Regions from separate parts of the Streptomyces sp. ADMS genome, predicted to be linked through region 4. Evidence: riboswitches for the same ligand, from Rfam matches in the RefSeq annotation. Region 4 holds a riboswitch; each other region holds the start of a gene.
The links. Region 4 has a riboswitch for cyclic di-AMP ahead of RB628_RS36270 (LysM peptidoglycan-binding domain-containing M23 family metallopeptidase). Riboswitches for the same ligand answer to the same signal wherever they lie in the genome.
Positions count from the first base shown of each region.

Region 1 (5,708 bases), on a different contig from region 4:
CGTGACCGTAACGCTGTCCAAGTCGCTCGGCAGTCAGGGGGGTGCGGTGCTGGGACCCGCTCCGGTGATCGAGCACCTCGTCAACGCGGCCCGTACGTTCATCTTCGACACCGGTCTCGCCCCGGCCGCGGCGGGCGCCGCCCTCGCGGCCCTCACGCTGCTGCGCCGCGAGCCCGAACGGGCCGCACGGGCGCGTGCGGTGGCGTGTGATCTGCACACCCGGCTGACGGCTCAGGAACTGGCGGCGGTACGGCCGGACGCGGCCGTCGTCTCCGTGCGCGCGCCGTCCCCGGAGAAGGCGGTGCGGTGGGCGGCCGACTGCCGGGCCGCGGGAGTGGGTGTGGGCTGCTTCCGCCCGCCGTCCGTGCCCGACGGGGTGTCCCGGCTGCGGCTGACCGCCCGAGCGGACCTGGCCGAGGAACAGATCGCACGGGCGGTACAGGTGATCGGCGAGAACCGGCCGTAGACCGGTAGTGCGTCAGTACGGTTGATCAGTGACACGCGACCATGAGTCGGCGGACCACGGCCGTGTGTCCTGGGGCGATCACCGTAACGCGGTGAGGAATCCCGCCCAGCTCTCGGGGGAGAAGAGCAGGACGGGCCCGGCAGCGTTCTTGGAGTCGCGTACGGCGAGCAGGCCGACCCGGACTTCCGTGTCCGGACGGGCCGTCTCCACACAGTTGTTCGCGCCGGTGCTGTAGCTGCTGCGCAGCCATTGCACACCGGACGGTTCGACGACGGACGAAGCGTTCCGAGGCAGTGCTGGCATGGTGCCTCCTTACACGCCGTGATGCAGACCGGCGATGAAATCCAACGAGTCCTCGGGCGAAAGGGCGTGGATCTGAAGGGTGTTGAAGGCCTCACTGTAGGCCTGGAGGTCTTCTTTCCGTTCGAGATAGAGGCTACTCATCATCTGGTCGAGAACAACCACATCCAGGTCAGAAATGGTCGGAAAGGAGAAGATAACGAAAGGACCTGTGATGCCGATGTACGCCCCCGCGGCGAACGGCAGGATCTGGAGCCGCACCTGGGGCAGCAGGGCCGCTTCCATGAGCCGTTCCAGCTGACGTGCCATCACCTCCGGGCCACCCACTTCACGGCGCAGCACCGCCTCGTCGAGGACCGCGCGCAGGGTCAGCGGCGGATCCGAACGCAGCACGTCCTGCCGGGCCAGCCGCACCTCGACCAGGGCATCGAGCCGGGTCTCCTCCAGGCCGTCCACGGCGGCCCGGGTCATCGCGCGGGCGTACTCCGGAGTCTGCAGCAGCCCCGGGACGGCCGAGGTCTCCAGGGTGCGCATCGTGCTGGCCTGTGACTCCAGGCTGATGAAGTCCCGGTAGGTGGGCGGCAGTACGCCACGGTAGGCGTGCCACCAGTGGTGCCGGCCACCGTCCTCGGCGCCCGCCAGCACGAGCAGCAAGTCGCGCGACTCGCCGCCGGGGACCTCGTACGCATCCAGAAGTAACCGGACGTCGGCCGGTTTCACCCCGCTCGTACCGGTCTCGATCCGGCTCACCTTCGACTGGTGCCAGCCCACCAAGCGGGCCGCCTCACCGCTCGTGAGGCCTGCCCTGGCGCGCAGTGCGCGCAGTTCGGATCCCAGTTTCCGGCGGCGTACCGCGGGACCGTACTGCATGGGCTGCTCCCTACTCCTGATGGGCCGCCCAAATACGTGCTGGGGTCGCAGAGTTCACCGCTTCGAGCGACAGATATATGCATATCTTGGTGGATCGCACCCCGTTACCGGCACGGGAATGGCAGTCTGGCGCGAAGCACCAGTCCGGGACCGTACTCGAACCAGCCGCTCCGTGTCGGGCCCCGGTCCTGTGGGAAAGGGACGACGTCGCCATGGCAGACCACCTGGAAGCATCCGTCACTCTGCCGAGCGATCCCGCCTCGGTCTCCGCCGCCCGCGCATATGTCGCCGACGTACTGGCGGAATGGGGGCTGCCGAGTGACGCCGAAGCGGCCGACACCATCCGCCTGATCGTCTCGGAACTCGCCACCAACGCCGTACAGCACACCTTCGGGTTGTCACCCACCTTCACGGTGGACATCGCGCTCGACCGTGACGAACACCTGCGCATCGGGGTGACCGACAGCCACCCGCGCTTCCCCAAACGCCTGCCCGCCGCCGTCCAGCAGGACAACGGCCGCGGGATGGTCATCATCCGCTGGCTGACCGCGGAGTCGGGCGGCAAACTGCGCGTCCGTCCCACCCGCGAGGGCGGCAAGACGGTGTCGATCGAACTCCCGTGGACGGCCCCGGCCAGGCCTCCGGTACCGGCGGCCGGCCAGCAGGAGCCGTAACGGTTCGGCTCAGGTCGGCCCCTGCACTCCGCTGCCGTGGGCTCGCCCGAACGCGCCCCGCAGCAGGGCGCGGAAGGCGTCGGCCGCGGGCGCGGTCTCGTCGGTACGGCGGACGACCGAGATCGTCCGGCGGAGGTCGCCCGGCTCCAGCAGCCGGGTCCCGACCGGCGTGACCGCCGTCCGCGCGACCATCTCCGGTACGACCGCCACCCCGAGGCCCGCGCTGACCAGCGCGCACACCAGGGCGTACCCCGGCGTCGCCACCAGCACCGACGGAGTGGCGCCCGCCCGGGCGAGGGCCGTTTCCACGCTCTGTCGGGGCGGATGGTCCGGCGCCATGCTGATCAGCGGCTGGCCCGCCAGCTCGGTCAGGGGCAGCCTGGACGAGTCCCCGGCCAGCACATGGCCCGGCGCGGTCACCAGGACCAGCTCCTCGACGAGGACCGGCTCGGCGGCGACCGACGCGGGCAGCGGTGCGGGTCCGCCCGGTTCGTAGGCGTGCGTGAGCGCGAGATCGACCTCTCCGGCGGCTACGGCGGCCACCCCGGCCGGCGGTTCGTAGTCCGCGACCGACAGCTCCACGTCCGGATGGGCCCGGCGGAACGCGCTCAGCACCGGCGGCAGCAGCTGGATACCGGCCGTCTGGAAGGTGCCGAGCCTGAGCGCGCCGCCCGACAGGCCGGTGAGCCGGGCCAGTTCGTGCCGGGCCCGCTCCAGCTCGTCCAGCACCCGGCGGGCCCGCGCCACCAGCAGCTCGCCCGCCGGTGTGAGCCGGGCGCCCCGGTGATGCCGTACGAGCAGTGCGGGGCGGCGGCTCTGGCAGCCGCCCCGCGCTCCGGGCGGGTCAGCTGACCCGGCCGTACCAGACGCTCTTCGTCCAGATCTTCTGGAGCCTGACGACGTCACCGGTCTTCGGGGAGTGCCAGATCTTTCCCTTCCCGGCGTAGATGCCCACGTGGTAGACGTTCGAGCCCGAGTGGAAGAAGACCAGGTCTCCGCCCCTGCGGCTCTTGGCGGAGATGTGCTTGGTCTTGTTGTACTGGGCCGCCGCCGTACGAGGCAGCTTCTTGCCCGCCTTCTTGTACGAGTAGAGCGTGAGCCCGGAGCAGTCGAACCTGCTCGGTCCCGCGGCGCCGTACTTGTACGGGGAGCCCTTCTTGGAAGCCGCGATCTGAAGTGCCTTCGTCGACGGTGCGATCGCCGCGGCGTCGGTTGCGGCACCGGGGATCACCAAGCTGCCGCCCACGGCGGCGAGGGTGAGAGCCGAGGCCGTACCGGCACGGGTCATCAGCGACGGGACACGATTGAGCGCAGACATGCGCAACCCTTCGTCAGCCGCCTGTGAAGGATGACCTGTCGGATTCGGGCTGGCGAAGTTGCCCGGCCGCTGCTGCGGCTTCACCCCAAGGGCTGCTCGGCCCGGTCATGGCGTGACCGTTCCGGCGACCCGTCGTGCTTGGGTCCTCCACTCCTGCCGATGCACATCTGTCGACCGGTCATCCGGGCGGCGGCAGGACTCGGCGTCCGCCCGGATCGCCCCACCGTTGTGGCGGGGGCTTGTCGTCAGGAAGGGATCTTGGCTCATGGAAGTATGAAAATCCCAATGGAATCGGGGCTTTGTGGTGTTACTCACCGCTGCCCCATTCGGGTGGACACCCGTACCCCCGGGCGACTTTCGAGGGGGTCGCGCACCCCCGGACCAGCCCTGAAACGTCTTCGTTCCGGCTGGGAACTACGCGCGTCGCGCAAGGCGAACGGGCCCGTCGAGGGACCTACGGCTACTCCGAACGGGGGATGGTATCCAGTCACGTCCCGTCCCGTTCCGGACAGTCCGTCACCGCGACACGTGGGCCCGTCCGATACGAGTCCGCCGACCGGGTGAGTCAACTGGCGGGCTCACGCGGAACGGTGACACGCGCCGTGCGGCGCTCCCCGTCGAGGACGCGCAGCGCACGCGCCAGCGTATCGGCGTGCACCTCGGCCTCGCCCCGCTGATGCATCAGCTCCAGCGCGTCCCGCAACGCCACCGCCTTGGTGACCAGAGCCTGCGCGGCCCGCAGTCCGCGGTACGTGTCCCCGTGATACGCCGGGTTGATACGGCCGAGCAGATCGGCCACTTCGAGATATCGGTCGATCAACTCGCCCTCGGCGCGCGTCAGGGCGGGCAGCGGAGGCAGTTCGGGCGGAAGCATCGGCGGCTCACCTCGTGCCGGGGGCGGGGTGCGAGGACCTGCGGCTGGGCACGACCCGGTCCACCAGCCCGTATTCCAGGGCGGCTTGGGCGTCCAGGATCTTGTCCCGCTCGATGTCCGCGGCGACCTGCTCCGGGCTCTGTCCGGTGTGCCGCACGAGCAGTTCTTCCAGCAGGGTACGGACCCGGCCCAACTCCTGGGCCTGAATGGCGAGATCGCTGGCCTGGCCGTGGATCGGCTCGGGCAGCGAGGGCTGGTGGATCAGTACGCGGGCCCCCGGCAGCGCGCTGCGCTTGCCCGGCGTACCCGCGGCCAGCAGTACGGCCGCCGCCGACGCCGCCTGCCCCAGGCAGATCGTCTCCACCTCGCAGGTGACGAACTGCATCGTGTCGTAGATCGCCGTCATCGCGCTGAACGAGCCGCCGGGGGAGTTGATGTACAGCGAGATGTCCCGGTCGGGCGCCAGGTATTCGAGATGCATGAACTGCGCCATCACGTCGTTCGCCGAGATGTCGTCGACCGGCGTCCCGAGAAAGACGATCCGCTCCTCCAGCAACTTCGAGTACGGGTCGAGCGTGCGGTGCCCGGCGCTGGTCCGTTCGGTGAACTCGGGCAGGACATAGCGGGCTGACGGTTCGTCGATGGCCTTCATGGCGCGCGCCTCCTCGGTGGCTTCCGTAAAAAATGTACAGGACGTACAGAGTCCGCCGCGAGGGCCTCCGCGAGGTGCTCGCTGACAGCGAAAATGCCGTGGAGCAGCTCGCCGCACGAGGCACGCGCTGTCGGTTGCCCGCGGAGTCAGGTGGGTGGGTCTCGGCCGGGCCGCCGTGGAAGGGGTGCCGTCAGTCGTGTCCCGCTTCGTGGTGTGAGCGACCTTGCTCGATGCGTTCCGGTATGCCGCGCGTCGGCCACCCCATGGGGCACGGTTGGGCGGCGGCCCGCTGGGCCGTCGACCAGGCGACCGCGCTCGGCGCGTCCGTCATCTACCTCGAAGACCTCACCACCCTGGAAACCCGCGGCCACCGGCGGGGCAACGCCCGCCTGTCGGGGCAGGTGCGCGGCACCGTGGCCGAGGCGATCCGCCACCTGGCCGCGAAGGCCGGGCTCGCGGTGGTCACCGTCCCGGCCCGGGGCACCTCCAGACTCTGCCCCGGCTGCCTGAACGCCCTCACCCACCACCCCGCCCCCGACCGGCTATCCGAACGC
Region 1 is NZ_JAVFVX010000026.1:53,179-58,886, forward strand. It holds gene RB628_RS14195 (8-amino-7-oxononanoate synthase) at 1-466, shown strand, start outside; gene RB628_RS14200 (DUF397 domain-containing protein) at 545-769, opposite strand; gene RB628_RS14205 (helix-turn-helix transcriptional regulator) at 779-1,636, opposite strand; gene RB628_RS14210 (ATP-binding protein) at 1,849-2,310, shown strand; gene RB628_RS14215 (LysR substrate-binding domain-containing protein) at 2,320-3,216, opposite strand; gene RB628_RS14220 (C40 family peptidase) at 3,155-3,628, opposite strand; cyclic di-AMP (ydaO/yuaA leader) riboswitch at 3,632-3,811, opposite strand; gene RB628_RS14225 (hypothetical protein) at 4,194-4,502, opposite strand; gene RB628_RS14230 (ATP-dependent Clp protease proteolytic subunit) at 4,510-5,145, opposite strand; gene RB628_RS14235 (zinc ribbon domain-containing protein) at 5,385-5,708, shown strand, end outside.
Region 1: another riboswitch for cyclic di-AMP. It lies ahead of RB628_RS14220 (C40 family peptidase); the one in region 4 lies ahead of RB628_RS36270 (LysM peptidoglycan-binding domain-containing M23 family metallopeptidase).

Region 2 (5,708 bases), on a different contig from region 4:
CGCCGGTCCAGGTCGACGAGTTCGCCCGTCTCCGGGTCGGCGTCGGCGACGAGGAGGCGGATCGAGTTCGTACCGCAGTCGACAGCGGCGACGCGGGTCACCTGGCGCCCTCCCCGGACTCCGCCGAGTCCGCCGGCTCCTCGGGCTCCACTCGCTTGAACGCGAAGTAGCCGGACTCGCCCGCGTCCACCTCCCAGCCCTCCCCCTCCGGAGGCGTCGAGCGCATCACGCAGGGCCCCTTCGCCCACCACTCGGGCAGCATCGCGATCGCCTCGTCGCCCAGCGGGTTCACCCCGGGGCCGGCGGCCAGCGAGTGGCCCACGAGGACGTGCAGGCACTTCACGCGGTCCGGCATGCCCCCCGCGCTCGGGAAACCCTCCAGGACCTCGATCGCGTCACGGCGCGCGATGTAGTCGTCGTGCGCGGCCCGGTAGGCGGCGGCCAGTTCCGGGTCCGTCGACAGGCGTTCCGTCATCTCCTTCATCACGCCGTTCGCCTCCAGCGTGCCGATCGCCGAGGCGGCGCGCGGGCACGTCAGGTAGTACGTCGTGGGGAAGGGCGTGCCGTCCGGCAGCCGCGGAGCCGTCTCCACGACGTCCGGCTGCCCGCAGGGACAGCGGTGCGCGATGGCGCGCAGCCCGCGCGGCGGGCGGCCCAGTTGCTGCTGGAAGGCCTCGACGTCCGCGTCGGTCGGCTCGGTGCGCGGGGTGGGAGGCGGGGGCGTGTCCATACCTGTCTTCTCTGTTCCGTTCACTTCACTATTCGGCGGCGTCGGCCTTGTCCACGCCGTCCCAGACGTTCGCGTACCAGGGGCGGTCGGCCGCGCCCAGGTCGGCGCGCGACTGCTTCGCCGCGTCCGGGTCGATGACGATGTACCCGGTCTCGCCCGGCATCACATAGTGCAGCCGCTGCCGGATCTGCTGCTCCGCGTACGCGTCGTCCTGCCAGCGTGCCTTCAGGTCGCGGAGTTGCTCGACCCGCCGGGTGGCCTGGTCGCGTTCGCGTTCCATGTCGGCGATGTCGGCGCGCTGGGAGACGTACTGCCTTATCGGGTAGGCAAGAGCCACGATCAGCGAGCAGAGGACCAGAGCGAGCAGGGCCGCCCGGCCGGTCAGGCGAGAGCGGCGGGCCTGACGCCTGGTCTGGGAACGATAGACGCGGGCCGCCGTCTGCTCGCCGAGCAGCTTGATCCTGGTCGCGGTGGAGAACCGGTCCCGGTCCTTCACGGACATGTCCCGCCTCCCGAGCGTCTGCGCCTGCTGTACCCCTGCGCACGTGCGTACGTCCCCGCACACGGTACGGGACCGGGTACGGGGACGTACGTACGACTGGCTATGCCATACCCCTGGTTGGGGTCAGGCTCAGCCCTTGCTGTGTCCGTGGCCCGCAGAGCGGACGTCGGGAAAGGCTCAGCCCTTGAAGCGCGGGAAGGCCGAGCGACCGGCGTACACCGCCGCGTCGTCGAGGATCTCCTCGATGCGCAGGAGCTGGTTGTACTTGGCGACGCGGTCCGAGCGGGCCGGGGCGCCGGTCTTGATCTGGCCGCAGTTCACGGCGACGGCGAGGTCGGCGATGGTGACGTCCTCGGTCTCGCCGGAGCGGTGGGACATCATGCACTTGAAGCCGTTGCGCTGGGCCAGCTCGACGGCGTCCAGGGTCTCGGTCAGCGAGCCGATCTGGTTGACCTTGACGAGCAGGGCGTTGGCCGAACCCTCCTCGATGCCGCGGGCCAGACGCTCCGGGTTGGTGACGAAGAGGTCGTCGCCGACGATCTGGACCTTGTCGCCCAGCCTGTCGGTGATGGTCTTCCAGCCGGCCCAGTCGTCCTCGTACAGCGGGTCCTCGATGGAGACGAGCGGGTACGCGGAGACGAGCTCCTCGTAGTACTCGGTCATCTCGGCGGCCGTGCGGGACTTGCCCTCGAACTCGTACTTGCCGTCCTTGTAGAACTCGGACGCGGCGACGTCGAGCGCGAGCCCGATCTGCTCGCCGGGGACGTAACCGGCCTGCTTGATGGCCTCGATGATGAGGTCGAGCGCGGCGCGGTTGGACTCCAGGTTCGGGGCGAAGCCGCCCTCGTCGCCGAGACCGGTGGACAGGCCCTTGGTCTTCAGCACCTTCTTGAGGGTGTGGTAGATCTCGGCGCCCCAGCGCAGGGCCTCGGAGAAGGACTCCGCGCCGATGGGGGCGATCATGAACTCCTGGATGTCCACGTTGGAGTCGGCGTGCGAGCCGCCGTTCAGGATGTTCATCATCGGAACGGGCAGCAGGTGCGCGTTCGGGCCGCCCAGGTAGCGGAAGAGGGGGAGGTCGCTGGCCTCGGAGGCGGCGTGCGCGACGGCGAGGGAGACGCCGAGGATGGCGTTGGCGCCGAGCGAGGCCTTGTTGTCGGTGGCGTCCAGGTCGAACATGGCCTGGTCGATCAGGCGCTGCTCGGTGGCGTCGTAGCCGACGAGCTCCGGGCCGATCTGCTCGATGACGGCGAGGACGGCCTTCTCGACACCCTTGCCGAGGTAGCGGTTGGGGTCACCGTCCCGCAGTTCGATGGCCTCGAAGGCTCCGGTGGAGGCGCCGGACGGAACGGCGGCACGACCGGTGCTGCCGTCGTCGAGGCCGACCTCGACCTCGACGGTGGGGTTGCCTCGCGAGTCGAGGATTTCCCGGGCTACGACGACGTCGATGGACGGCACGAGCATCTCCTTCTGGGATGTGACGCGGGTACGCGGGGCTGCGTGGCCTCGCGAGTACGGGGCCGCGGCGGCTCCGCGATGATGAGCCTAACCGGCTCCGGGACATCGGCCAGCCGTCCGACCACCCCATGGACGGAACATGGACGGAAGCGAGGGTAAACATTGTTCCCCCAGGGAACAAAAAGCCCCGCTCCGGTGCGTACGGGGGAACACGCACCGGAGCGGGGAGCCCGTGGGGGACGGGGGTGACCCTCACGAGGCCTTCACTATGGAGGGCACGGATGTGAGGGCCCTGTGGTTCACCTTCGGGCCGGCCGAGAACTGGGGGATGCTCCGGCCCGCCGGTGACCGGGGTCAGCCGAGGTGCAGCTGCTGGCCCGGGTAGATGAAGTCGGCGTCGTCGATGATGTCCTTGTTCAGCTGGAAGAGCTTCTCCCAGCCGCCCTTGACGTCGTGCGCCTCGGCGATCTCACTGAGGGTGTCGCCGGTGACGACCTTGTACTCACCGTCGCCCTTCTCGACCTTCTTGCCGGTCGGGGTGGTGACGGTCTTCTTCGCGGCCGGCCGCTCCTGCGAACGGGAGGCCTGCTGGTCGGAGGAGCGGGTAGTGGCCTCGCCGGAGCCGCTGGAGCCGCTGTCGCTCGTACCGGAGCCGGTGTCCGAGCTGCTGCCGCCGTCGTAGGCGGCGCCGGACAGGCCCACGCCGCAGGTCGGCCAGGCACCCTTGCCCTGGCCCGCGAGGACCTTCTCGGCGACGGCTATCTGCGCGGACTTGGAGGCCTGGTCGGCGGTGGAGGCGTACGCCGTGCCGCCGTACGCGGCCCAGGTCGAGGCGGAGAACTGCAGACCGCCGTAGTAGCCGTTGCCGGTGTTGATGGACCAGTTGCCGCCGGACTCGCACTGGGCGACCGTGTCCCACTCGGCGGAGGTGGCGGCGGAGGCGGAGCCGACCGCCAGCAGCGGAGCGGCGACCGCGGCGCCGGTGACACCGGCGATGGCGACGGCGCGACTGGCCTTGGACGGACGGCGGTGCTTGCCCTTGCCGGAAAACAGCATGCGTGATCCCCTCACCGACGCCTGCGAGGTGAGCTGTCGGATTCGGGCCGGTTGAGTTGCCCGGCCGTACGTCCCTCTCGGGCTGCGTACGGCTTCACCCCAAGCCACTCCGGTCAACTGCCCCGGTGCGGCACTTACCTTGGGTCCCCCGCTCCTGCCTACGGCGCTTGATAGCGACGACTGTTCCCGTACGGCCGTTGGCAGGATTCGGCGTTACGACCGGCGGGGCCCGCGATGGCGAGCGATCTCGACCGTAAACAGGTGATCCCCTGAAATACAAAGACGATCAGGGCTTCTGAGACCTATCTCTCACTGCATTTATAACGGACATTCAGCACGAAGCGTGACGTGAACTCCGGTTACCTTTGCCCGGGTTCATCACCGACAGCAAGGGTCTGACCGGGGAGGATGAGGTTCGGGTCCGCACCGAGGGAGCGCTCGTTCTCGGTGTAGAGCTCGGACCATCCGCCCGCGAGACCAAGGGAGTCGGCGATGCTCCAGAGGGTGTCGCCGGCACGGACGGTGTACGAGCCCTCAGCCTCACCACCCACCCCAATTCCCGCACTCTGCCCAGAGCTACCCACTTCTGCACCACTTACCGACTCCGTGGGCGAACTGTCACTTTCCTGCGAGTTGTCCACATCGAGTGACGAGGAAGCGGGGGACGGCGAGGCGGCCGACTCGGCGGAGTCGGTCGTCGCCGCGACGGACTGCGAGGGGGAGGGCGAGGACTCCGAGGCCTTGGTCGAGACCGAGGAGTCCGTGGAGGGAGACGCCGAGGGCGTGGGAGAGGCCGCCGTCGAAGTCGACGAGGAAGAGGACGAGGAAGAAGAGTCCGCGTCCGACTCCGAGGCCGCGCCCGAGGCGTCTCCCTCGGCCACACCGGTGTCGACGTCGGCCGAACTGGTGTCCTTGCCGAGCCCGGACAGCAGCGCGCAGGCCTCCCAGGCCCCGGCACCCTGGTCGGCGAGGATGTTCTCGGCGACGGCGATCTGCTGCGAACGGCTGGCCTGGTCGGCGCTCGGGGCGTAGGTGAGACCGCCGTACCTCTCCCAGTCGGCCTGGGTGAGCTGGAGCCCGCCGTAGAACCCGTTGCCGGTGTTGGCACTCCAGGAGGTGGCGCTCTCACACTCCGCGACCCTGTCCCACGTGGTACCGCTGGCCGCGCTCGCGCCGGTCGCGCCGAGCAGCGGGATGGCAATGGCGGAGCCGGTCACGCCGGCTGCGACAAGCAGAGCCGGGGCCTGACGGGGGCGACGGTGACGACCGTTCCCGGAGAGCATGCGGTTGCCTTTCGCGAGACAGCGGGGGCTGGTGCGACGGATGCTGCGAGGGCGTCGCACTAGTGCTCGAACGTATCGGCAGACGATCAGTTGTCACAAGTTAATGCCGCGCAGATCACGTGAAGATCACGCTGTTGAGGGTGTGTCACCTTCTCGTGATCTTCTACGGCGCCAATGCCGAGGTATGCCCGGATTCGCGAACCGGCGTGAACTCGACGGGCAGGGTGCGCAGTCCACGCATGATGAGCCCGCCGCGCCATCTCAACTCGGCGGGGTCCGCGCCGAGTTGCAGGTCGGGGAGACGGGTGAGGAGGGTGGCCAGCGCACTCCGCCCCTCCAGTCGGGCGAGCGGGGCCCCGAGGCAGTAGTGGATGCCGTGGCCGTACCCGAGGTGCTGATTGTCCCGGCGGCCGAGGTCGAGGATGTCGGGGTCGGGGAACCGCGCCGGGTCCCGGTCGGCGGCGGCGAGTACGACGAGGACGGGATCGCCGGCCGCGATGTCCTGCCCGCCGATGCTGAGCGGCCGGGTGGCGAAGCGCCAGGTGGCCAGCTCGACGGGGCCGTCATAGCGGAGGAGTTCCTCGACGCCGGTTTCGAGGAGGGAGGAGTCGCCGGCGGCGAGGGAGGCTTGGAGGCGGGCGCGCTGCTCGGGGTGGGCCAGGAGGGCATGGACGCCATT
Region 2 is NZ_JAVFVX010000020.1:37,679-43,386, reverse strand. It holds gene RB628_RS11855 (Ppx/GppA phosphatase family protein) at 1-101, opposite strand, end outside; gene RB628_RS11850 (DUF501 domain-containing protein) at 98-730, opposite strand; gene RB628_RS11845 (septum formation initiator family protein) at 759-1,232, opposite strand; gene eno (phosphopyruvate hydratase) at 1,410-2,696, opposite strand; gene RB628_RS11835 (transglycosylase family protein) at 3,045-3,746, opposite strand; cyclic di-AMP (ydaO/yuaA leader) riboswitch at 3,750-3,922, opposite strand; gene RB628_RS11830 (transglycosylase family protein) at 4,106-5,029, opposite strand; gene RB628_RS11825 (cytochrome P450 family protein) at 5,193-5,708, opposite strand, start outside.
Region 2: another riboswitch for cyclic di-AMP. It lies ahead of RB628_RS11835 (transglycosylase family protein); the one in region 4 lies ahead of RB628_RS36270 (LysM peptidoglycan-binding domain-containing M23 family metallopeptidase).

Region 3 (5,708 bases), on a different contig from region 4:
CGTCGTCGGCGGCGGCTGTCCGTCCCACACTTGCCCACCCTGAGCCGCCATTCTCACCTGAACCGGTGAGGAGTGGTGGTTTCCATCTGACCAAATCGGCGAGGAGGAATCGTCAGACCTTGGGCGCAACTCCGTGTACTGCTACGGGATGACATGAGGAGGCATCCCCTCCCCTGACCCGTAGGGGTCGGCTCTGATTCTGGCAGCGTCGGGAGGCGATCTCACCGTGGACCTGGTCCACGCATGTGACGTACGCCACCATCCGCCCGCCCGGCGTTTGCGGACAAGGCCCCGTTCAGGGCCGTGGCGGGGGTCTGGGGGCGCAGCCCCCAGGTACGGGATGGGACCCCAGGTACGGGATGGGACCCCAGGTAAGGGATGGGACGGGTGAGGGCGGCGAGGGCGAACCCCCTACCCGGCCCGATGCACCACCGCGTCGCACAACTCCACCAACGCGGCCTTGGCGTCACACTCCGGCAACGGCACCAACGCAGCCCGCGCCTCCTCCGCATACCGCACCGTGTCCCGCCGAGCCTGCTCCAACGCGGGATGCACCCGCAGCCGGGCCAACGCCTCCGCATGCCGGGCATCGTCACTGAGATCGGAGTCCAGCAACTCGCACAGCGCGACATCCTCGGCCAGCCCCAGCCGAGCCACCCGCTCCCGCAGCCGCAGCACGGGCATCGTGGGAATGCCTTCCCGCAGATCCGTCCCCGGCGTCTTCCCCGACTCGTGGGAGTCGGACGCGATGTCCAGCACATCGTCCGCGAGCTGGAAGGCGACCCCGAGCCGCTCCCCGTACTGGGTGAGCACGTCCACGACACTGTCGTCGGCCCCGGACATCATCGCCCCGAACCGGCAGGCCACGGCCACCAGTGATCCGGTCTTCCCGCCCAGCACATCCAGATAGTGCTCGACCGGATCCCGCCCGTCCGACGGCCCCGCCGTCTCCAGGATCTGCCCGGTCACCAGCCGCTCGAACGCCTCCGCCTGCACCCGCACCGCCTCGGGCCCGAGGTCGGCGAGGATGTGCGAGGCGCGCGCGAACAGAAAGTCCCCGGTGAGAACCGCGACGGAGTTGCCCCAGCGCGTGTTGGCGCTGGGCACCCCGCGCCGTACCTCGGCCTCGTCCATGACATCGTCGTGATACAGCGTCGCGAGGTGGGTCAGCTCGACCACCACCGCGGACGGCACGATCCCCGGCGCATGGCGGTCCCCGAACTGCGCCGCGAGCATCACGAGCAACGGCCGGAACCGCTTCCCGCCGGCCCGCACGAGATGCTGCGCGGCCTCCGTGATGAAGGGCACCTCGCTCTTGGTGGCTTCGAGCAGCCCTTCCTCGACAGCCGCCAATCCGGCCTGGACATCGGCTTCGAGAGCCTGGTCCCGCACGCTCAGCCCGAACGGCCCGACGACGGTCACGAGGGATCTCCTGTCTGCTGGTGTCTACTGGCGGTCACACGGTGTGTCGATAGGTCGCTGCCATCACTCAAGTCAGCGTATCCGGTCATGTTTCGATCACCGCGAGCGCCCGCCCGTCCAGGCCAGGCGGTATCGGATCGCGACCGGAATGTTTTTGATCAGTCCAAAGCATGGACATTTATAAACATCCCGCCCCGCCAGTGAGTGCGCACACACATATGCCACCTCACCCCATCCTTCACAGTCGGCGTCGCCACGACAACGAAGCACGTCGCGCGAGAGGTTCCGCCCTCTCGGCGGACATGCATCCCCAGAATGCGAAAAACATCCAAAAGCTCCCTAATCACCCCACTCCTCCATCTGCCCCACCACTACCCCCGGCCAGTGATTCGAGTCACGCCGAAATCCGGCACCCCTCACCCACCCTCCGCAAACTACCCATTCACTAAAGCAAGTAGCCCTCCACCTGCCCTTACCTCGATGCCCGTTTCGCACCAAACATCCATCTCGTATGAGCAAGTCCGCTGTTTCTGCCCCTTGTTCCATCCGTGTGCTCTCGCATACGTTCGCGCCACACCGGGCGGACCGCCGAATCCTGCCACCGCCCGCGGAGCACAGATCCCACCCACCCACACGTGACTCACGCAGGCAGGAGCGGGGGACCCAGGTAGGCCGCCGGTCCGGGCACGACGCCGGAGCGGCTAGGGGTGAAGCCGTGCGCCGACAGCGCGCGCGGCCGGGCATCTCCCGCCCGAACCCGACAGCTCACCTCGCAGGCGCCGGAGAGGACTCACCATGCCCGCACGAGGTCAGCACCACCGCGCGAGAACCCCCCGCCGCACGCTCACGCGCACCCTCGCCATAACCGGAACGGCCGCCGCCGCCCTGGCCATGCCCTTCCTGACCGCGACAACGGCGTCAGCCGCACCCTCGTCCACGTCGTCCGCGTCGTCGACGACGACGTACTACGCGAACAACCTGGACGGCTGGATCCACGAATCGCTCGACATCATGGCGCAGAACGGAATCCCCGGAACGTACGACGGCATCTACCGCAACATCATCCGCGAGTCGTCGGGCAACCCGTACGCCATCAACAACTGGGACTCGAACGCGGCAGCCGGCACCCCTTCAAAGGGCCTCCTCCAGGTCATCGACCCGACCTTCGCCGCATACCACGTCGCCGGCACCTCGTACGACCCCTACGACCCGATCGCGAACATCACAGCGGCCTGCAACTACGCGGCGGCGCGGTACGGATCGATAGACAACGTGTACGGGGCCTACTAGGCCGCCCCTGGCCCACAGGCCGACCCCGACCGGTGGGGGCGACCCCGGCCGGTGGGGGCGACCCCGGCCTACCAGCCCACCCCGCCCTCGCCCCCACCGCCGAACAACCGCTCCAGCACCACCGCGATCCCGTCGTCCTCGTTCGAGAGGGTGACCTCGTCCGCCACGGCCCTGAGTTCGGGATGGGCGTTGGCCATGGCGACACCGTGGGCCGCCCAGTCGAACATCGGGATGTCATTGGGCATGTCGCCGAAGGCGATGGTGGCGGACGAGGTCAGCCCGAGATACTCGGCGGCCAGCGCGAGCCCCGTCGCCTTGGTGATGCCGCATGGCTGGAGTTCGACGGTGCCCGGCCCCGACATGGTGACGGTCGCGAGGGAACCGACCGCTCCACGCGCCGCCGACGCCAACTCGTCGTCGGACAGGGACGGGTGGCGCAGCAACACCTTGCTGATGGGCGCGGCCCACAGGTCGTCCCGGTGCGGTACCCGTACGGCGGGCAGCGTCGGATGCGGCATCAGGTACCCGGGTTCGATGAGTGTCAGCCCGTCGACCCCGTCCTGGTCTACTGCTGCGTACACCTGCCCGACCTCCGCCTCGATCTTGCCGAGGGCGGTCTCCGCCAGTTCCTGGTCCAGGGTCACCGACCACAGCAGACGGTCGGCGCCGGCGTCGTACAACTGCGCTCCCTGCCCGCACACCGCGAGCCCCCCGGCACCGAGGTCGTCGAGCAGCGGCCGGACTCTCGGCGCCGGCCGTCCCGTCACCACCAGATGCCGGGCGCCGGCGGCAGTGGCACGTGCCAGCGCGGTCCGCGACCGGTCGGAGAGCGTGTCGTCGCCGCGCAGGAGCGTTCCGTCCAGGTCCGTGGCGATCAGGGCGTATGAGGTGGGAGCGGCCATGATCCAGAGAATACGGATCGTTCGGCCCATCGGTCCCCGTCCGAACCGGACGACGTTCGGCATCCCGGCAGCAACAGCCCCCACGCCCGCGCCAGTTCCCTCTGCGGGAGGACACGGGCACCACGACAACGCGGGTCAGTGAGACCCTGTTCACAAGATCGAGCGAGGGGAGCGTCGACCGACGGCACCGAACCCGTGCCCTACCTGTGCGCCGCCAGATGCCCCACGCCGATGTTCGCCACGATGTACCGGTACCCGGCGCGCTGTTCCCCCCTGCGGAACGGTGCGCCCGGTCGATCGAGATGCATGGCCCGGACGACATCCACCCCCGACTCGCTCTCGAAGAGCCGGAACTGGACGCCCATGCGTGGGTTGAAGTCGAGAACCTGCACTGTCCGCCGCGCCGGCCGAAGCGCAGGTCGAGGTCCATCGTTCCGGCGAAGCCGATCTGTTTGATGAAACGTGCGGCAAGGTCCGCGAGTTCCGGATTGTGGACATCAAGAACTCTTTGGGCACTGGGGACACTGCCCTGAGCCCGCAACTCACCCGTAACCTGTGGCGCGACGACTTGGCCGGACGGCACGACCCCCTGCACGCCACACCGGACAGACACACGCCACCCCAGGCACCGGACGTCCACGACAACGGCCGTCCACGACAGCAGACTTGTACGACACACGAGAGCGAGGCAGCACCCGATGCCCCCCTTCGATGTCCCCGAGGGCGACCCCTTCGGCCCGCACAACCTCCCGTACGGCGTGTTCTCCCCGGCCGGCTCCGCGGACCGCCGCGTCGGCGTCCGTCTGGGCGACCACGTCCTGGACGCGGGCGCCGCAGCCGCAGCGCTCGGCTCCCCCTACGTCTCCGTACTGGCCCGCCCGGCCCTCAACCCTCTGCTCGCCGCGGGCCGCACGACCTGGTCCGACATCCGACGCGCCCTCACCGCCTGGGTCACCGTCCCGTCCCACCAGGACACCATCGCCGCTTTCCTGTACCCCCTCTCCTCGGTGACGCTGCATCTCCCCTTCGATGTCGCGGACTACGTCGACTTCTACGCCTCCGAGAACCACGCCCGGAACGTCGGTCAGATCTTCCGCCCCGACGCCGAGGACTCCCTGACCCCCAACTGGAAGCACCTGCCGATCGGCTACCACGGCCGCTCGGGCACGGTCGTGGTCTCCGGCACGAAGGTCGTACGTCCCTCGGGCCAGCGCAAGGGCCCCACCGACCCTGCCCCGCTCTTCGGCCCGTCGGTCCGCCTGGACATCGAGGCCGAGGTCGGTTTCGTGGTGGGCACACCGTCAACCATGGGCAGCCCCGTGGCCCTGTCCGCCTTCCGGGACCACGTCTTCGGCCTCTGCCTCCTGAACGACTGGTCCGCCCGCGACATCCAGGCCTGGGAGTACGTCCCTCTGGGCCCGTTCCTGGGCAAGTCCTTCGCCACGTCGGTCTCGGCGTGGATCACCCCGCTGGACGCCCTGGAGGAGGCCAGGGTCCGCGCGCCCGCCCGCACGCACCCCCTGCTCCCCTACCTCGACGACGCCGAGGAAGAGCCGGGCGGCTACGACCTGCGTATTTCCGTTGCCGTGAACGGCCACACCATCTCCGAGCCTCCCTTCTCCAGCATGTACTGGACGGCCGCCCAGCAACTCGCCCACATGACCGTCAACGGCGCCTCCCTCCGCACCGGCGACCTCTACGGTTCTGGCACGGTCAGTGGCCCCACCGAACGAGAACGCGGCTCCCTCCTCGAACTCACCTGGAACGGCACCAACCCCCTCGACCTGCCCGCCGGCAAGCGAACCTTCCTGGAGGACCACGACGAGGTCACCCTCACCGCCTGGGCGCCCGGTCCGGGCGGCACCCGCGTGGGCCTGGGCGAGGTGACGGGCAGGATCACTCCGGCAAACTGAGCTTGACGGGCAGGATCACTCCGGCAAGCCGGATAAAACGCCCGAAACAGCCGGCCCGGAGCAGCCGGGGGCGGGCAGTCCGCCGCCGACCGGGAGAAAGCCGGCGCTTCCGCCTCGCCCCGCTGCCCCGGTCTCCTCCCCGAATCCCGCCCCCTACATCCAGTCCTCCGGCTCGGGCTCC
Region 3 is NZ_JAVFVX010000057.1:37,771-43,478, reverse strand. It holds gene RB628_RS24005 (polyprenyl synthetase family protein) at 412-1,422, opposite strand; cyclic di-AMP (ydaO/yuaA leader) riboswitch at 2,049-2,214, shown strand; gene RB628_RS24000 (transglycosylase SLT domain-containing protein) at 2,218-2,712, shown strand; gene RB628_RS23995 (HAD family hydrolase) at 2,781-3,614, opposite strand; partial or broken gene RB628_RS23990 (ATP-grasp domain-containing protein) at 3,818-4,110, opposite strand; gene fahA (fumarylacetoacetase) at 4,313-5,527, shown strand; gene recQ (DNA helicase RecQ) at 5,681-5,708, opposite strand, start outside.
Region 3: another riboswitch for cyclic di-AMP. It lies ahead of RB628_RS24000 (transglycosylase SLT domain-containing protein); the one in region 4 lies ahead of RB628_RS36270 (LysM peptidoglycan-binding domain-containing M23 family metallopeptidase).

Region 4 (5,708 bases):
GGATCGCCGACGTGGCCGCCGTCCTCGGGGTGAGCAACGCGCTGGTCCTGTACCACTTCTCGACCAAGGAGAAGCTGGTCGCCGCCGCGTTCCGGTACGCGGCCGAGGCCGATCTCACCCACCTGGGCAAGCTCCTCGGGCGCCGCTCCCCGGCGCTGCGCCGACTGCGGTCCGCGGTGCGCTGGTACGCGCCGACGGGCCAGGCCAAGGGCTGGCGGCTGTGGATCGAGGGGTGGGCGGTCTCCCTGCGCGACCCGGCGTTGCGGGAGGTCGCCGGCGACCTGGACCGGCGTTGGAAGGCCGCGATCACCGAGGTCATCGCGGAGGGGGTGGCAGCGGGCGAGTTCGCGTGCCCCGACCCCACGGGCACGGCCCTGCGGCTGACGGCGCTGCTGGACGGGCTGGCCGTCCAGATGACGGCGTACGACGGGGTGTCCCGGGCGCGGGCCGAACAGTGGGTGGACGCTGCGCTGGCCGGGGAACTGGGTCTGGAGCGGGCGGCGTTGACGTCGGGCAGCTGAGTTGATGTGGGCGCTACCGGGGGCTGCCGCCCCCAGGCCCCCGCTTCGGCCTGGACGGCCTCGTCCTCGAACGCCGGCCGGGCCGGCATTGCCCGCCCGGCGCTGCAGAACAAGAAGTTCTCACGCGACCCACTCGATCCGGGTCTTGATGTCGTCCGGCGACAGACTCCCCTTCGCCGTCACATGGTCGCCCGACGACTCCCCCCTCAGCCGCCGCCCGATCCACGGCGCCAGGTACTCACGGGCCCAGTGAACATCGTCGCGGCGGATCTCGAAGGTGCCTCGGGGAGGCAACGCCGGCCAAGGCTGGTCCGGGTCGGCCGGGATTTCCAGGCCCAGGATCTGTCCCGCGCGCAGCGCCACGCGCGTGTGCCCCTCGGGGGAGAGGTGCAGTCGGTCGCCGTCCCAGGCCCGGCGGTCCTGGATGGTCTTCAGGGACCACAGGTCGAGCACCGGACAGCCGTACCGGTCGGCGATGGCCCGTAGGTGTCCGTTGTACGTGGCGATCTTGCCGCGCATGTGCTTCAGCACCGGGACGTTGCGGGTGTCGAAGCCGGTCGTCACCATGACCGTGCCGACCGCCGAGGTGAGGCCGATCACCGCTCGCTCGAAGCGCTCGGCGACCTCGTCCGGGTCGCTGCCGGGCCGGATGATGTCGTTGCCGCCCGCGCAGAAGGAGACCAGGTCCGGCGCCTGTTCCCGGGCGCGCGGAAGCTGCTCGGACACGATCTGGTCGAGCAGCCTCCCGCGTACCGCGAGGTTCGTGTAGTCGAAGTCGCCCTCGGGGCGCCGGTCCGCGAGCAGGACCGCGAACCGGTCGGCCCAGCCGACGAACGCCCCGTCGGGGCCGGGGTCGCCGACGCCCTCGGTGAAGCTGTCCCCCACCGCCACGTACGACCCGATCACTGCTCTTCTGTCATTCCTCGAATCGTCTGCCACATCGGCCCATGATTCACCTCTGATGTGAGCTACGCGACCGTAGGAAGGGGTTGACTCCCGGTGAGATAGGCCACTCGTCAATTGTTGGTCAACCCGGAATAATGGGAAGACGCAGTTCACGGACGCTGAAGTCGGTGATCCGGAAGTGGCTCCACGTCGTACGGAAGGCGAAGTACCCACTCGTGTACGGGTCGGGGTCGCCGTAGTCGAAGACGAGCCGCCCGTTGTTCCACCAGCGGACCGTCGAGCCGGCCGAGACGATCCGGACGCGGTGGGGCGCGTTCGGGACCAGCAGCGGCTCCGCGTAGTCGTAGACCAAGGGGCGCACGTCGGCCTCGCCGACGTAACGGCGCAGACGGGTCGTGGTGTTGGTGTTGGCGCCGTAGCCGACGTAGTACGTCTTGAGGTGGTCGTACTCGGCGAGGGCTCCGCTCCGCCGGGTGGCGAAGAGGTCGTCCGGGGAGCGGACGTCGACGGCGTTCCAGAAGTTGTTCAGGTCGGAGACCCGGTCGTTGACCCCGCCCGCCGAGACCGGTGTCGCCGTGTACTCGATGGCGTACGGGCCTTGCAGACTGCGCTTGAACCAGCTGGTGGCACCGCTCGGCACGTCGACCTCCAGGACGCCCCGGGCCGCCGTGACACTGCCACCGTCCTGGAGTTCGACGGCCCACCGGCCGAGACCGTGCAGGAAGTCGTCGCGGGCGATGAGGCGTCCGTATGCGGCGGCACTGGCGCTCGCAGCCGGGCTGAGCGCGGCGACGGCCGCGCCGGCGGCCAGGACTCCGAAGGCTCTGCGAGTGGTCGTCACGAGGCGGCTCCTTGTGGCTGAATGGTGGTCACAGCGGCGGAAAGCGCTTGCACAGCTAGGGAGTTCACTCTGCCCCCGCTCTCTCTTCCTGGCGACACTCCAGGCACTCGCGCCACAGGACCGCAAGGTGACGATCACGAACCGCATCGCGAACACGCCGAAGGCCGGGCCCCGGGATCGGGGTCCGGCCTTCGGCGTGTGTCCTCCCGAAGCGTGCGCGTCAGCCGACGGCGACGCCCTTCGAGCGGAGGTACGCGACCGGGTCCACGTCGGAGCCGTAGTCCGGGGTGGTGCGGATCTCGAAGTGCAGGTGCGGGCCGGTCACATTGCCGGTGGCACCGGAGAGACCGACCTGCTGACCCGCGGTCACGGTCTGGCCGGCCGAGACGGAGAGCTGCGCGAGGTGGGCGTACTGGGCGTAGTAGCCGTCGGCGAGCTTGACGACGACCTGGTTGCCGTACGCCCCGCCCCAACCGGCGGAGACGACGGTGCCCGCGCCGACGGCCTTGAGGGAGGTGCCGGTCGGGGCGCCGAAGTCGACGCCCGTGTGGTAGCCGCTGGACCACATGCTGCCCGCCACGCGGTAGGCGGTGCCGATGCCACCGGCCACGGGAAGGGTGAAGCCGCTGGAGCTGCCGGTGTCGGCGGTCTCGGTCGTCGTGGAGGTCTCGGCCGTCTCGCGTTCGGCGGCCGGCTCGGGCGTCTGAGTCTTCGTGGACTGCGAGGACTTCGAGGAGGACTCCGCCGAGGACGAGGACGGCGAGGAGGTGGACGCGGCCTTCTTGCCGATCGTCAGTTTCAGACCGGGGTGGATCAGGCCCGGGTCGGCACCGATGGCGGTGCGGTTGTCCGAGTAGAGCTTCTTCCAGCCACCGCTGACGCTCTGCTCCTCGGCGATCTTCGACAGGTAGTCGCCGGCCTGGACCGCGTATGTCCTGACGTTCGCCTCCTTGGCGGCGGAGGGAGCGGAAGCAGCTTTTTCCGTCTTCGCGGAAACGGGCTGGGCGGTTACGGACCTGGCCGTTTCCGAAAGCGACTGAACGGACTGCGTGGTGGACTCCGCCGTGGCCGCTTGGGCGCCGGTGGCTCCCAGCAGGGGCAGGGCGAGAGCCGCTCCGCCGGTTCCGGCGACGGCTATCGAGCGGGTGAATCGCTGGGACTTCGGACGGCGGTGCTTACCCTTCGCGGGCATGACGAATTCCTCTCCGGCGCCTGCGAGGTGAGCTGTCGGGTGCGGACTGGAGATGTCCGGCCACGCCTGAACGTGACTTAACCCCAAGCCTGTTCCAGAGACCGGAACAGGCGTTCTACCTGTGGGTCCCCCGCTCCTGCCGTTCTCGGGTGTTCGATGCGGGTTCCGGGCGGCGGCAGGATTGGGCGTCCGTCCGGATTGGAGGCGAACGTAAGCGACCAAGACGCACGGAAACAAGCTTCAGGTTCCCTGTGTACGGGTTTCCTGTGATCCTCCCCAGAATTACCCGTCACTGTCCGTGAATTCTGGATCTCTCCGCCCCCTGAACATCCTTAAAAGACGCCGAAATTACGTGAACATGTCGGCGACACACCGTCACGAATATGACGCTGCTCACTCCCCTGCCGCACAGCAACCCTTATTCCCAAGCGAGTTGGAATTAAGGCGCCATAACGGACAGAAGCATCAGATGCGACGCAGTCGGAGAACTGCCGCATCCAGGTCACCCTTCAGCCCCGTTCGCAGACCGTGGTGCATCAACACCGCACCTCGGTGGACTTCACCCGTTTCACGGCATTCGTACGTCGCAGACGGGTCGAGTCCGCGCAGCCGCAGCGCCGGTACCGGTTCACCGTGGTGCTGCGCCTGGAGCCACGCCAGGACGACACTCTCGCCCCCGAGCACGTACTGCACCGCGCTCAGTCCGCCGGTCGGCCGCCGCAGCCGGTGGAGGTCGCCGCGCTGCACGACATGGCGGATCTCCCTGTAGAGCGCCACCCACTCCCTCGCCTCGGCCAGCTCCGCCTCCGTCCACCTGGCGAGGTCGCCACCTACGCCGAGCACCCCGGCCATCGCACTCACGAACCGGAACCGCAACGAGCTGACCCGGTCGTTGAGCTGGGTATTCGGACTGTCCGTGACCCAGGCGGCCATGACCCGCGCCGGATGGATCTGACTGAAGCCCTCCTGGATGGCGAGGCGGTCCAGCGGGTCGGTGTTGTCCGAGGTCCACACCTGGTCCGTACGAGCGAGGACACCGAGGTCGATCCGGCCACCGCCACCCGAGCAGGACTCGAAGGCGACGCCCGGGTGGGCCGCCCGCAGCCGGTCCAGCAGGGCATACAGTCCCTGCACATGGTCGACCCACAGACGCTGGGGGTAGTCCTCGCCGGGCCAGCCGGCGTCGGTGAAGCAGCGGTTGAAGTCCCACTTCACGTAGTCGATCGGGGCACTGGAGAGCAGCCCGTCGAGCTGCTCCCACAGGTACTGGCGGACATCCTCGCGCGCGAGGTTCAGTACGAGCTGATTGCGGAACTCCGTCCGCTTTCGTCCCGACTGGAACTGCACCCAGTCCGGGTGGGTGCGGTACAGGTCGCTGTCCGGGTTGACCATCTCGGGCTCGACCCAGATACCGAACTGCATGCCCAGGGTGTGCACGTACTCTGCGAGCGGCCTCACGCCCGCCGGGAAGCGGTCCGGATTGGGCGTCCAGTCACCGAGGCCGGCCCGGTCGCTGGTGCGGGCCCCGAACCAGCCGTCGTCCACGACGAACAGTTCGACGCCGATCGCGGCGGCCCGCCGGGCCAGCGTCCTCTGCTGCTCCTCGGAGATGTCGAACTCCGTGGCCTCCCAGGAGTTGTAGAGCACGGGCCGGTCCCGGTCCGCGTCGGGCACGACGAACGCGCGCTGGTACGCGTGCCACGCCCGGCTCGCCCCACCGTGCCCCAAGGCGGTCCACAGCCCCGCGAAGACGGGCGTGGTGAAGGACTCACCCGCCGCCAGGCGCAGCAGGCCGGAGTCGTCGTACCCGGCGCCACCGGTGATCTGCACGCGCGCGTCGGGCAGTTGGGCGACGGCGATCCGCCACGAGCCGGACCAGCCGAGCGCGCACGCGTACACCTCGCCGCGTTCCTCGGTCGCGTCGGTGTCGAGCGCCACCCAGGGCAGGTGCTGGTGCCCGGTGTGCCCGCGCCGGCTGCCGATGACCTTCTCACCGTAGGTGAGGTCCGCGCTCACGAGCCGGGACTCGGCGGCCCAGCGTCCGTGCAGTTGGGAGAGGCGCCAGCCATCGCGCTCGGGGAGCGTCCAGGTGGCCGAGTCCGCGCGGAGCAGCTCAACCGGTCCGGCGCTGTCGGGGGCGTCATGGGTGAGGGTCACCCAGCGCTCCACGACGTCGTGGCGCATCCGGTAGTGGAGCGTGATCACCAGCCCCGCGTCGCGGAACCGCAGTCGCAGTTCGTCCCCCTCG
Region 4 is NZ_JAVFVX010000149.1:2,540-8,247, forward strand. It holds gene RB628_RS36255 (TetR/AcrR family transcriptional regulator) at 1-521, shown strand, start outside; gene RB628_RS36260 (SGNH/GDSL hydrolase family protein) at 642-1,427, opposite strand; gene RB628_RS36265 (DUF6250 domain-containing protein) at 1,549-2,268, opposite strand; gene RB628_RS36270 (LysM peptidoglycan-binding domain-containing M23 family metallopeptidase) at 2,489-3,460, opposite strand; cyclic di-AMP (ydaO/yuaA leader) riboswitch at 3,465-3,648, opposite strand; gene RB628_RS36275 (alpha-galactosidase) at 3,926-5,708, opposite strand, start outside.